DNA from 3 places in the Ectothiorhodospira shaposhnikovii genome. Region 1 is predicted to be linked to each of the others. Evidence: predicted binding sites of a transcription regulator. Region 1 holds the regulator's gene; each other region holds the start of a gene.
What was found. The regulator sigma-54, encoded in region 1, starts transcription at its own class of promoters, with help from an activator protein. The targets are predictions, from matches to a motif close to TGGCANGNTNCNTGCTT.

Region 1 (4,106 bases):
TCCCCAACGAGCAACGCATGGAACTGAGCGGCAATGCCCGCGTGCGACAGGGCACGGACGAGTTCCGGGGCAGCCGCATCACCTATGACCTGCGCACGGCCACGCTGGAGGCCCGCACCGGGGACACCGGCCGCGTCGAGGCCATCTTCACGCCCAGGGAACAGCCCCCCGCCCCTGTCGAGGGGACGCCATGAGTCGTCTGCAGACCCACGACCTGGTCAAGCAGTACCGCGCCCGCAAGCCGGTGGACGGTGTATCACTGCAGGTGAACAGCGGTGAGGTCGTGGGCCTGCTGGGTCCCAACGGCGCCGGCAAGACCACCTGTTTTTACATGATCGTCGGCCTCATCCCCTGCGACGGTGGGCGCATCGAACTGGACGGCAGGGACATCACCCCCCTGCCCATGCATGCCCGCGCCCAGTTGGGCATCGGCTATCTGCCCCAGGAGGCCTCGGTCTTTCGCAAGTTGTCGGTGGAAGACAACCTGCTTGCCGTGCTGGAAACACGCCGCGACCTCAGCCGCGGCCAGCGCCATGAGCACATGGAATCCCTACTGGAAGAGTTTCAGATCATGCATATCCGCGAGAGCCTGGGCATCAGCCTCTCGGGGGGTGAGCGGCGGCGGGTGGAAATCGCCCGCGCCCTGGCCACCGAACCGGCCTTCATCCTGCTTGATGAGCCCTTTGCCGGGGTAGACCCCATCTCCGTGATCGAAATTCAGCGCATCATCACCCATCTGGTCTCCCGGAATATCGGGGTACTGATCACCGATCACAACGTCCGTGAAACCCTGGGCATCTGCAATCGCGCCTATATCCTGAGCGACGGACACCTGATCAGCGAGGGGCCGCCGGAAGTGGTGCTGGCAGACCCCCAGGTCAGGCGGGTCTACCTGGGCGATCATTTCCGACTATGAAAGTAAAGTTTTTGAGCCAACGCATGGTTTCCCCACACTGGGTCACATTTTTCGTGCCAGGACGTATAATCCGGATGACAGACCCGGCACGTGGCGGCAAGGCACCGTCGATACTGCCCGGACCCTTCAACTCCTGCCTGACGATTCCGGTGGCACGCCACATCCTATGCTGAAACCTTCTGTCCAGCTCCGTCTCGGCCAGAGCCTTACCATGACACCGCAGCTGCAGCAGGCCATCCGGCTGCTGCAGCTGTCCACATTGGAGCTTCAGGCCCAGATCCAGGAAACGCTGGAGACCAACCCGATGCTGGAAGCCCTGGAAGGCGCGGATGCCGACCTGGATACCGGCATGGATGAAAACACCCAACATGAAGGCATGACCTCCGGCGCCGACAACGCCGACAAGGATGCGGGGAGCCGAGAATTCGACGAGCCCGCCGAACGGGACAACACCAGCGAACCCTCGGAAACCATTCCCGAGGAGCTGCCCGTGGACAGCAACTGGGAAGACCTCTACGACATGCCGACCGCCGGCGGCGGCCAGATGGACAACGACGGTCGCGACCTGTTCGAGAACCAGAGTGCACCCGGCGAAGACCTGCGTGACCACCTTCTCTGGCAGATTCACCTGTCGCCCCTGAGCGAGCGGGACCAGGTCATCGCCATGACCATCATCGATGCCATCAACGATGACGGCTATCTGGCCGAACCCATCGAGCAGATCCACGCCGGCCTGGCCCAGGACCAGGAGATGGAACTGGAGCTGGACGAGGTGGAAGCCGTGCTGCGCATGGTCCAGCACCTGGATCCCGTGGGCGTGGGTGCACGGGATCTTGCCGAGTGCCTGCTGCTGCAACTGGAGCAGTTCGCGCCGGAGACGCCCTGGCTGGCCGAGGCCAGGACCCTGGTGCGTGATCACCTGGAAGCCCTGGGCACCCGCGACTTCAAGGGTGTCCAGCGCCGACTGGGTCTGGCCGACGGCGAATTGCAGGCGGTGATCGCCCTGATCCAGAGCCTGAACCCACGCCCGGGCACCCTGATCAGCTCCAGCGCACCGGAATACATCATTCCCGACGTCTTCGTGCGCAAGCGCGAGGGATGCTGGCAGGTGGAACTGAATCCGGAAGTCGCGCCCCGGTTGCGGGTCAACCCACTTTATGCCAGCTTTGTGCGTCGGGCCGATTCCAGCCAGGACAATGTCTATCTGCGCAACAGCCTGCAGGAGGCCCGCTGGTTCATCAAAAGCCTGCAAAGCCGCAACGAGACCCTGCTGCGTGTAGGCACCGCCATCGTGGAACATCAACGCGCCTTTCTGGAACACGGCGACGAGGCCATGAAACCCCTGGTGCTGCGGGATATCGCCGAGCAACTGGAGATGCACGAATCCACCATCTCCCGCGTCACCACCCAGAAGTACATGCACACCCCAAGAGGGATTTACGAATTCAAGTATTTCTTCTCCAGCCATGTGGGGACGTCCGACGGCGGTGAGTGCTCCGCCACGGCCATCCGTGCCATGATTCGCAAACTGATTGCCGAAGAACCCCAGGGCAAGCCCCTGAGTGACAGCAAGATTGCCCAGATCCTGGTGGATCGGGGCATCCAGGTAGCGAGGCGCACCGTTGCCAAGTATCGCGAGGCCATGGCGATCCCGCCATCCAACGAACGCAAGCGCCTCGTCTGAATCCATAACCAGGCCTCAGCTTCACTTTCACATTCCAAACCAAGGAGTCATCTCATGCAGATCAACCTCACCGGTCACCACGTGGACCTGACCGACGCCCTGCGCGACTATGTCAATGACAAGTTCCAGCGCCTGGAGCGCCATTTCGACAACGTCATCGACGTGCACGTGGTCCTGACCGTGGAGAAACTGCAGCAGAAGGCGGAAGCCAACATGCTGGTCAGCGGCAACACCATTTTTGCCGACGCCACCCATGCCGACATGTATGCAGCCATTGATGCCCTGGTCGACAAGCTGGACCGTCAGGTGGTCAAGCACAAGGAGAAGCTCAAGGACCATCACCGCGCCGAAGGCTCCCACCGCAACCACGTCGGGTGAGATATCCATGAACATCGGTGATCTTCTCGCTCCGGAGCGCGTCTGCTGTCTGCCGGACGTCAGCAGCAAGAAACGCGCTCTGGAGATGCTGGGTGAAATGCTTTCGAGCCACCTGCCCAGGCTGACCCAGGGAGAGATCTTCGACAGCCTGCTGGCCCGGGAACGCCTGGGCAGCACCGGCCTGGGGCATGGCGTCGCCATCCCCCACGGCCGGCTGGCCGGAGCCGACGAGGCCTGTGCCGCCCTGCTCAAGCTGGGCAAGGGCGTGGACTACGACGCCCCGGACAGCGAACCGGTGGACATCCTGTTTGCCCTGGTGGTGCCGACCGAATGTACCGACGAACACCTGCAGATCCTCGCATTGCTCGCGCGCATGTTCTCCGATCCGGAGACCCTGGCCCGACTGCGTAGCGCCAAAGGACCGGAAGATCTGCTGGACCTGGTACACCACTGGGATACCGAAAGCCCAGACTCACCGTGACCACGCCCCCCCTTACCGTCCATCACGTCGTCGAGGCCATGGGAGAACGCCTGGCCCTGCGCTGGGTGGCCGGTCATCAGGGCAGGGAACGCCGGATCGCTCACCAGGCCACGCCTCACGGCAGTACCTCACTGGTCGGACACCTGAACATCATCCATCCCAACCAGATCCAGGTGCTGGGTCCGGACGAGATGCGCTATCTGTGGAACCTGCGCAAGAACTCCCAGCGGGACATCCTGGAACAGCTGGTGAACGGCACGGCGGCCCTCCTGATCGTCACCGACGGTCTGGCGGTTCAGCCGGAACTGTGCGCCCTGGCGGACAGGCAGTCCGTCCCCCTGCTCTCCACCACCCTGCACAGCCACGAAATCATCAATATCCTGCGCTATTTCTTCAGCGACAAGCTGGCGGAGACCATCACCCTGCACGGTGTCTTCATGGAAGTGCTGGGCATCGGGGTGCTGCTGACGGGGGAAAGCGCCATCGGCAAGAGCGAGCTGGCCCTGGAACTCATCAGTCGCGGACACCGTCTGATTGCTGACGATGCACCCGAATTTGCCCGCATTGCCCCGGACATCCTGCGGGGCACCTGCCCGCCGGTGCTGGAAAACTTCCTGGAGGTCAGAGGACTGGGTGTCCTGAACATT
Region 2 (4,106 bases), 1.3 Mb from region 1:
GCTGATCCGTTGATGGGCTGTAACCAGAGAGGTAGGTCATGAATCGATCCAAACGCATGGAACCCGTGGTACAGGTGGCGGATAACCGCCAGCAACTGGCCGCACAGCGCCTGGGTCAATCACAGCAGGCCCTGGAAGAGCGCGTCGCGCGTCTGGAGGAGCTGAGCAGCTACCGTGACGAGTATGCCCAGCGCTTCGAGTCCCAAAGCGGGGTGGGCATGACCGGCATGTCGGTGCGGGACTACCGCCTGTTTCTGCACCGTCTCAATGAAGCGATCGAACAGCAGGCGAGGCTGGTGGCCGCCGCTCGGCGCGAACTGGAAATGAGCCGTGGGCGTTGGGTGGAGGCCCGGGGCAAGACCGAGGCCCTCAATCGTGTGGTCGAACAGTTCCAGCACGAAGAGCGCAGGGCGCAGGACCGACGGGAACAGGCGGAGCAGGACGACCGTAACGGTCGCCGGCGACATGACATCGAGTGATTCCTGGCCCGTATATTGCAAACGTTTATCATCATTTCGGGACTCACCTGATACTGTCGAGGGTCTGGCCATGAACATGTCATTCATGCCCTTTTCTGCACTGAACGCCCTGCCTGCCCTGGGGGGGGATTCGCGCAGTCCTATCGCTGCCCTGACCGGGGAGGGCGCCGATTTTCACCTGAGCCTGCTGGGACAGTTGCAGCAGCTGACGGGCGGCCATCCGGACCCGATGCAGTCCGTGGCCCTGGATGCCTTGCTGGCGCAGGATCCGACGGCGATGATTTTCCCGCCCGACTGGCTGGCTCGGCTCATGGATGAGGCCGGCATCACCCTGGAGGATCTGCGGCAGGAGGGGGACGATACCGCAATGGCCTCCCTGCTGGCGGCATGGCAGCAACTGGCCGAGACGGGCCGGGGATTGCCGGGAATTGCCGGGGAATCCTTCAATCCCGGGGGGGATCGTCGCCCGGAAGGGGGCGGGCTCACCGCGCTGACGGCGGCGTTGACCCAGGTGTTGCACGGGCAGCAGGGTGCGGGAGCGGCACAACAGGACGGGAGCCCGATCATGCCTCAGGCGTTGCATGCCCTGGTGGCCCGGTTGGGCGGGGAGGGCGGGCGTGACGCGGCCGCTCCCCTGGCGCCGACCAGTGCCGAGACATTGCCTGCCGGTCAGGCCCAGCCCCATTCCCCGACGCAGCCCCTCCCCCTGCGTGCCCTGGATGTGGACGTGCCGATGTCACGCCCCAACTGGGGGCAGGCGGTGGGCAGCCGGGTCCTGTGGATGGTGAACCAGAACATGCAGGGGGCGGAACTGAGGTTGAGCCCACCCCACCTGGGGCCGCTGGAGGTGCGCATCACCATGGAGGGCGATCGTGCCAATATTCAGTTCCTGGCCCATCATCCCCAGGCCCGCGAGGCACTGGATGCCGCCATGCCCAGGCTGCGGGAGATGTTTGCCGACAGCGGCGTGCAGTTGGGTGATGTGGATGTTTCCGGTCGCGAGGCCGGCGGACAGGACGAGATGGCTCGGGACGAGGCCGGATTGCGTCCGGATGATCCCGACGGTGTCGATCCGCGTGTCGCCGGAGACGGGACCGCGGGCGCCGCCGATCCGAACGGTACCGGCCTTCTGGATGCCTATGCCTGATCACCTTTCCCGGCCTCTAGCGGCCGCGGAAGGTGCCGTCGTCGATGCCGCGCCTCTTCGGGGCGGCGTCTCCTGTCCGACCACCGTATAATTCCCTCCCTGTACACCTTGCCTTTCCGGCGGGCCGTGTCGGCCCGTCGTCCCGTGGCTGTCGTCGGTCGTCAATATTTCGTCACGTCCTGGTGTTCCTGGTTCTCAGGTAATTGATTTTATTGCACTTTGTGTTTCTTTTTTATCTGGCACGGGTGTTGCTTCTTTCCATGAAAAACGGAGGCCCAGGCAGTCATGGCCAAAAAACCTGAAAAAACCGCCGCCCCCAAGCCCACCAAGGGCAAGGGCGGCATGCTGAAGCTGATAGTGATCATTCTGCTGACCACCTTGGTGGCCGCCGGGGCCGGCGGCGGGATTGCCTGGTATCTGCTGGGCGGTAGCGAGCCGGGGCAGGATCGTCCGGAGCCGGTGCGGCCGGCCATTTATCTGCCTCTGGACCCTCCGCTGGTGGTGAATTTCCAGGGCTCGGGCCGGATACGCTTCGTGCAGGTGGGCATCGTGGTCATGGCGCGGGATCAGGCCGTGCTGGACGGGGTGAACCGCCACATGCCGGTCATCCGCAATAACCTGATGATCCTCATCGGCAACAAGACCTATGACGATCTGATCACCGAGGCAGGCAAGGAACAGGTTCGCGCTGAAGTGCTGGAGGAAGTGATCAACGTGCTGGGCACGCGGGGAGAACGCACCCAGGTGGAAGCGGTGTACTTCAACAGTCTTGTGATGCAGTGAGGCAGAGTGATGGCCACCAGTGATCTTCTTTCCCAGGACGAGATTGATGCCCTGCTGCACGGGGTGGACAGCGGTGCGGTGGAGACCGAGGATCAGTTGCTCGCTCACGATGGCGTGGCCAGGGAATACGACCTGACCACCCAGGATCGTATCGTCCGGGGGCGCATGCCCACCCTGGAGATGATCAACGAGCGCTTTGCCCGTTACATGCGCATCGGGCTGTTCGAACTCCTGCGTCGCTCGGCGGAGATTTCCGTGGGCGGGGTCAAGATGATGAAGTTCGGGGAATACGTGCACTCCCTGTATGTGCCCACCAGCCTCAACATGGTCCGGGTCCGGCCGCTGCGGGGTACCGCACTGTTCGTGCTCGACCCCAAGCTGGTGTTCATCCTGGTGGACAATTTCTTCGGCGGGGACGGTCGCTATCACGCCAAGATCGAAGGGCGGGAGTTCACCCCGACGGAACTGCGGGTGATCCGCATGTTGCTGGACCAGTCCTTCACGGATCTGAAAAAGGCCTGGGCACCGGTGATGGATCTGGACTTTGAATACAACCGCTCCGAGGTCAATCCCCAGTTCGCCAATATCGTCAGCCCCACCGAGGTGGTGGTGGTCTGCTCCTTTCACGTGGAACTGGACGGCGGTGGCGGTGAAATGCACGTGACCATGCCGTATTCCATGATCGAGCCCATCCGTGAACAGCTGGACACGGGGTTGCAGAGCGATCGGGCGGACGTGGATGACCGCTGGGTCAAGGCTCTGCGCGAGGAACTCAAGATGGTGCAGGTGGAACTCACCGCCAAGCTGACGGAGACCGAGCTCACCGTGGCCGACATGATCAACCTCAAGCCCGGTGACATCATTCCGGTGGAAATTCCCGAGGAAGTCACGATCCGGGCCGAGGGCATCCCCGTGTTTCGCGGTCGTTTCGGCACGTCGGACGGTTTCAATGCCATCAAGATTACCGGGCCGATCCGGCTCAGTGAATGAATACAGCGAGGATGACCTCCATGAGTGACAAAGATCAGGACAACAAACCCGAAGCCGAAGAAGAGGATATCTGGGCGGCGGCCCTGGCCGAACAGGCCGAGGCGGACCAGAAGGCCGGAGGGAGTGCCCCGGCCGCCGATGAGGCCGCCGGGGGCGCACAGGATGCAGGCGGTGCCGCGAGTGGCGAGGCCGCCAACAAGGGTAATGCCTGGAAGGATCCCACGCCCAGAATGTCCTTTGAGGATCTGGGTGCCGAAGCCACCCCCGGTCGGGGTGCCGAGGGCGGTGCCGAGGTCAACCTGGGTGTGATCCTGGACGTGCCCGTGACCATCTCCATGGAAATCGGGCGGACCAGGATCCCCATCCGTAACCTGCTGCAGCTCAACCAGGGTTCCGTGGTGGAACTGGATCGCCTGGCCGGAGAACCCCTGGACGTGATGGTCAACGGCACCCTGGTGGCCCATGGCGAGGTGGTGGTGGTGAACGAGAAGTTCGGTATCCGCCTGACCGACGTGATCAGCCCGGCGGAACGGGTTCGCAAGCTCAAGTGAGGCGTCCCATGTCCCTACTCAAGCCCTTCATCGGTGTGGTGCTGCTTCTGCTCATGCCCCTGGCCGTGTCGGCGGGTGAGTCGGGAGGGGGCGTGCCCGGACCTGGCATCACGGGGGATGGCGCGGCCTATCTGGGACAACTGGTGATGGGCCTGA
Region 3 (4,106 bases), 880 kb from region 1:
TTCTGGTGGGTGGCGGCGATGATGCGCACATCCACCTTCACCGGCATGTGTCCGCCGACCCGGTAGAATTCGCCGTCCGCCAATACCCGCAGCAAGCGGGTCTGCAGCTCAGCCGGCATGTCGCCGATCTCGTCCAGGAACAGGGTGCCGCCGTCCGCCTGCTCGAAGCGTCCGCGCCGGGCGCTCTGGGCACCGGTGAAGGCGCCCTTCTCGTGACCGAACAGCTCTGATTCCAGCAGATCCTTGGGGATGGCGGCGGTGTTCAGGGCGATGAAGGGCATGTGGGCACGGGGGCTGTGGCGGTGCAGGGCATGGGCCACCAGTTCCTTGCCGGTGCCCGACTCACCGTTGATGAGGACGGTGATGTTGGAGCGGGACAGCCGTCCGATGGCGCGGAACACCTCCTGCATGGCCGGCGCCTCGCCGATGATCTCCGGGGTCTTGCTGTTGCCCGACGGCTCTTCCCGGCCGCGTTCCCTGCGGGCCTGGCAGGCCCGCTTCACCAGCGAGACGGCATCGTCCACGTCGAAGGGCTTGGGCAGATATTCGAAAGCGCCGCCCTGATACGCAGAGACTGCGCTTTCCAGGTCCGAGTGGGCGGTCATGATGATGACGGGCAGCTCGGGGTGTTCGCGCTGCAGCCGGCTGAGCAGTTCCAGGCCATCCATGCCCGGCATGCGAATGTCGGTCACCAGGGCATCGGGGGCATCACGTTCAAAGCACTCCAGCGCCTCCGAGGCGGAGGCGAAGGAGGTGACTTCGATGCCCGCCTTGTTCATCGCCCGTTCCAGCACCCATCGGATGGAGCGGTCGTCATCAATGACCCATATGTGTTCGCGTCTAGTCATCCATAAGCTCCACGGGGATCAGCAGTGAGAATACTGTCTGCCCAGGACGGGAAGTGCATTCGATCAGGCCGCCCATCTGGTTGAGCAGTGACTGGGCGATGGAGAGCCCGAGTCCCGTGCCGCCGGCGCGACCCGAGACCATGGGGAAAAAGATGCGCTCGCGGATGTCCTCGCTGATGCCCGGCCCGTCGTCGATCACCTGGATCAGGGCCACCAGCTTGTGGCGGATCTGGCCGATGGTGTACTGGCGTCGCACCCGGGTCCTCAGTCTGATTTTCCCGGTGTCACCCATGGCCTGCACCGCGTTGCGCACGATATTGAGTACCGACTGGATCAGCATGTCCTGGTCGGCGTTGACGTCGGGAATGCTGGGGTCATAGTCGGTTTGGATCTGAATGCCTTCCGGGGCCTCCACGCTCACCAGGCTGCGCACATGCTCCAGTACCCTGTGAATGTTCAGGCGCCTGCACTGGGGCAGGCTGTTTGGACCCAGCATGCGGTTGACCAGATTTTGCAGGCGGTCCGCCTCGCCGATGATGATGCGGGTGTATTCCCTTAGCTCCGGGTCCGGCAGTTCCCGTTCCAGCAGTTGGGCCGCGCCGCGAAGTCCGCCCAGGGGATTCTTGATCTCATGGGCCAGGCCGCGAACCAGTGCCCGGGTGGCGGATTGCTGGTTGAGGAGTTGTTCTTCCCGGGTGATGCGCAGCTGCCGGTCGACCTGGATCAGTTCCACCAGGAGTTGGCGGGGGTGCCCCGGCTCGGAGATGGGGGAAGCGGTCAGATCCACGGTGACTTCACGGGCGTAGTGCAGCCCTAGAAGTCGTTCCCGTTCCGTGAAGGGGTGGCCGGTTTCAAGGGACTGTCGCAGGCTGGTGATGAAGGTTTCGTCCTCACGAAACAGCCCTTGGATGGACAGTCCCTGAATCCGGTTCAGGCTCATCTCCATCAGCATTTCCGCCGCCGGGTTCATGTAGACCAGACACAATCGGGCGTCCGTTACCAGGACGGCGGTGGTCAGGGTTTCCAGTAACTGTCGATGCAGGTTGTGATCTTGAGGCATACAGACTCCCCAATGCAAAAATCGGGCCAGTGCGGGCGGGCACAAGGGGGCCGGCGAGGTTGTCCAGGAAGTCGGCGGCAGGCTTCAGCTATTCATGTCTGGGCCGGAATATCCCCGTCGGGCGTGTGGGCATCCTGGGATCATAGCACGCACCATGGTGGTGCAATGGCGTGGTCAAGTGACTTTTCCGGGCCCGGACATGCTGCCGTGGACTGCCCTGATGACATCGTCAGGGTGCGCGGGGGCGGGATTGCTGCTGCACAGTGGTGCGCAAAAGATGGAATGTGGTTGTTTCGGAGCGGATCAGGACGTTCCCGTCGCGATCCAGGATCTCCGCCTGCAGTGTGTGTGTCCCCGGGGTCACGTTCTGCAGCGTGGTTCTTGGGGTCTGGGTGATGGTGGTGGCGTTGCCGTCCAGGCGGATGCGGATGCGGTGGCCCTTGTCGGTCTGAAGTTCCGGGGTCAGGTGAAGCGCAACCGATACCTGTTCAATATTGGTGCGTACGACCCCGGCATTTTCGGGGCTGCTGATGGAGAGTTGCTGGTAGGTTTCCGCCGCTTCCCGCTCGGCGGTTTCATCGGGTGCGGTGGGCGTGCGCCGGATTTCGGGTAGCCCGGGGGTGGTTGTGGGCTGCTCAACATGGACGGGGCGTGCCTCCACGCCTTCCGGCGGCGTGTCACCGAAGGTGGTGCGGCCCTGTTCATCGATCCAGTGGTAGATCTGGGCATGGGCGGGCTGGGCCGGTAGCAGCAACAGCAACAGCAATGGCAGCAGGGGCATGATGTCGTCCTGTGTTTCCGCTCTGGTCTTGTGGTCTGTAATACAGAAAAGCAAAACCCCCGGCAAGCCGGGGGTTTTGCGTTCTGGACCGTGGCCCGTCTTGTACTTACAGACTGTAGTACAGATCGAACTCCACCGGGTGGGTGGTCATGCGCAGGCGGGTCACTTCTTCCATCTTCAGATCAATGTAGGCATCGATCATGTCGTCGGTGAATACGCCGCCGGCGGTCAGGAAGGCGCGGTCCTTGTTGAGGGCTTCCAGAGCCTGGTCCAGGGCATGGCAGACCTGCGGGATCTGCTTTTCCTCTTCGGGAGGCAGGTCGTACAGGTTCTTGTCCATGGCCTCGCCGGGATGGATCTTGTTCTGGATGCCGTCCAGGCCGGCCATCAGCATGGCGGAGAAGGCCAGGTAGGGGTTGGCGGTGGAGTCCGGGAAGCGCACCTCGATGCGGCGGGCCTTGGGGCTGGACACCCACGGAATCCGGATGGAAGCGGAACGGTTGCGGGCGGAGTAGGCCAGCATCACCGGGGCTTCGAAGCCGGGCACCAGACGCTTGTAGCTGTTGGTGGAGGCGTTGGTGAAGGCGTTCAGGGCGCGGGCGTGCTTGATGATGCCGCCGATGTAGTACAGGGCGGTTTCGGACAGGCCGCCGTACTTGTCGCCGGCAAACAGGTTCTGCCCGTCCTTGGCCAGGGACTGGTGCACGTGCATGCCGCTGCCGTTATCGCCCACCAGAGGCTTGGGCATGAAGGTGGCGGTCTTGCCGTAGTTGTGGGCCACATTCTGGATCACGTACTTGAGGATCAGTACCTCGTCGGCCTTGCGGGTCAGGGTGCCGGCGCCGACACCGATCTCGCACTGGCCGGCGGTGGCCACTTCGTGGTGGTGCACTTCGGTCTTGAGGCCCATTTCCTCCAGCACCAGGCACATGGCGGAGCGCAGGTCCTGCAGGCTGTCCACCGGGGGAACCGGGAAGTAGCCGCCCTTCACGGAGGGGCGGTGACCGATGTTGCCGTCTTCGAACACCTTTTCGGAGTTCCAGGAGGCCTCGTCGGAGTCGATCTTGAAGAAGGCGCCCTGAATGGAGTTGCCCCACTTGATGTCGTCAAAGACGAAGAATTCGTTTTCCGGACCCCACAGGCAGGTGTCGGCGATGCCGGTGCTGGCCAGATAGGCCTCGGCGCGCTTGGCCAGGGAGCGGGGGCAGCGGTCATAGCCCTGCATGGTGGCCGGTTCCACCACGTCGCAGCGCAGGTTCAGGGTAGGCTCGTCAAAGAAGGGATCCATGACGGCGGTATCCACATCGGGCATGAGGATCATGTCGGATTCGTTGATGCCCTTCCAGCCGGCGATGGAGGAGCCGTCGAACATCTTGCCGCCTTCCAGCACGTCCTCATCGACGGTGTGGGCGGGCAC

Region 2: the regulator sigma-54 is predicted to act here: its motif matches at 1,864-1,880, upstream of fliL (flagellar basal body-associated protein FliL).
Region 3: the regulator sigma-54 is predicted to act here: its motif matches at 1,921-1,937, upstream of glnL (nitrogen regulation protein NR(II)).

Annotation. Positions count from the first base shown of each region.
Region 1 covers NZ_CP178333.1:660,455-664,560, reverse strand. Annotated here, with positions in the region: gene lptA (lipopolysaccharide transport periplasmic protein LptA) at 1-194, shown strand, start outside; gene lptB (LPS export ABC transporter ATP-binding protein) at 191-916, shown strand; gene ACLF6L_RS02915 (RNA polymerase factor sigma-54) at 1,083-2,600, shown strand; gene hpf (ribosome hibernation-promoting factor, HPF/YfiA family) at 2,655-2,978, shown strand; gene ACLF6L_RS02905 (PTS sugar transporter subunit IIA) at 2,986-3,459, shown strand; gene hprK (HPr(Ser) kinase/phosphatase) at 3,456-4,106, shown strand, end outside.
Region 2 covers NZ_CP178333.1:1,927,400-1,931,505, reverse strand. Annotated here, with positions in the region: gene fliI (flagellar protein export ATPase FliI) at 1-13, shown strand, start outside; gene fliJ (flagellar export protein FliJ) at 39-479, shown strand; gene ACLF6L_RS08810 (flagellar hook-length control protein FliK) at 550-1,626, shown strand; gene fliL (flagellar basal body-associated protein FliL) at 1,912-2,409, shown strand; gene fliM (flagellar motor switch protein FliM) at 2,419-3,399, shown strand; gene fliN (flagellar motor switch protein FliN) at 3,396-3,950, shown strand; gene fliO (flagellar biosynthetic protein FliO) at 3,959-4,106, shown strand, end outside.
Region 3 covers NZ_CP178333.1:3,194,128-3,198,233, reverse strand. Annotated here, with positions in the region: gene ntrC (nitrogen regulation protein NR(I)) at 1-848, opposite strand, end outside; gene glnL (nitrogen regulation protein NR(II)) at 841-1,908, opposite strand; gene ACLF6L_RS14725 (DUF4124 domain-containing protein) at 2,138-2,689, opposite strand; gene glnA (glutamate--ammonia ligase) at 2,796-4,106, opposite strand, start outside.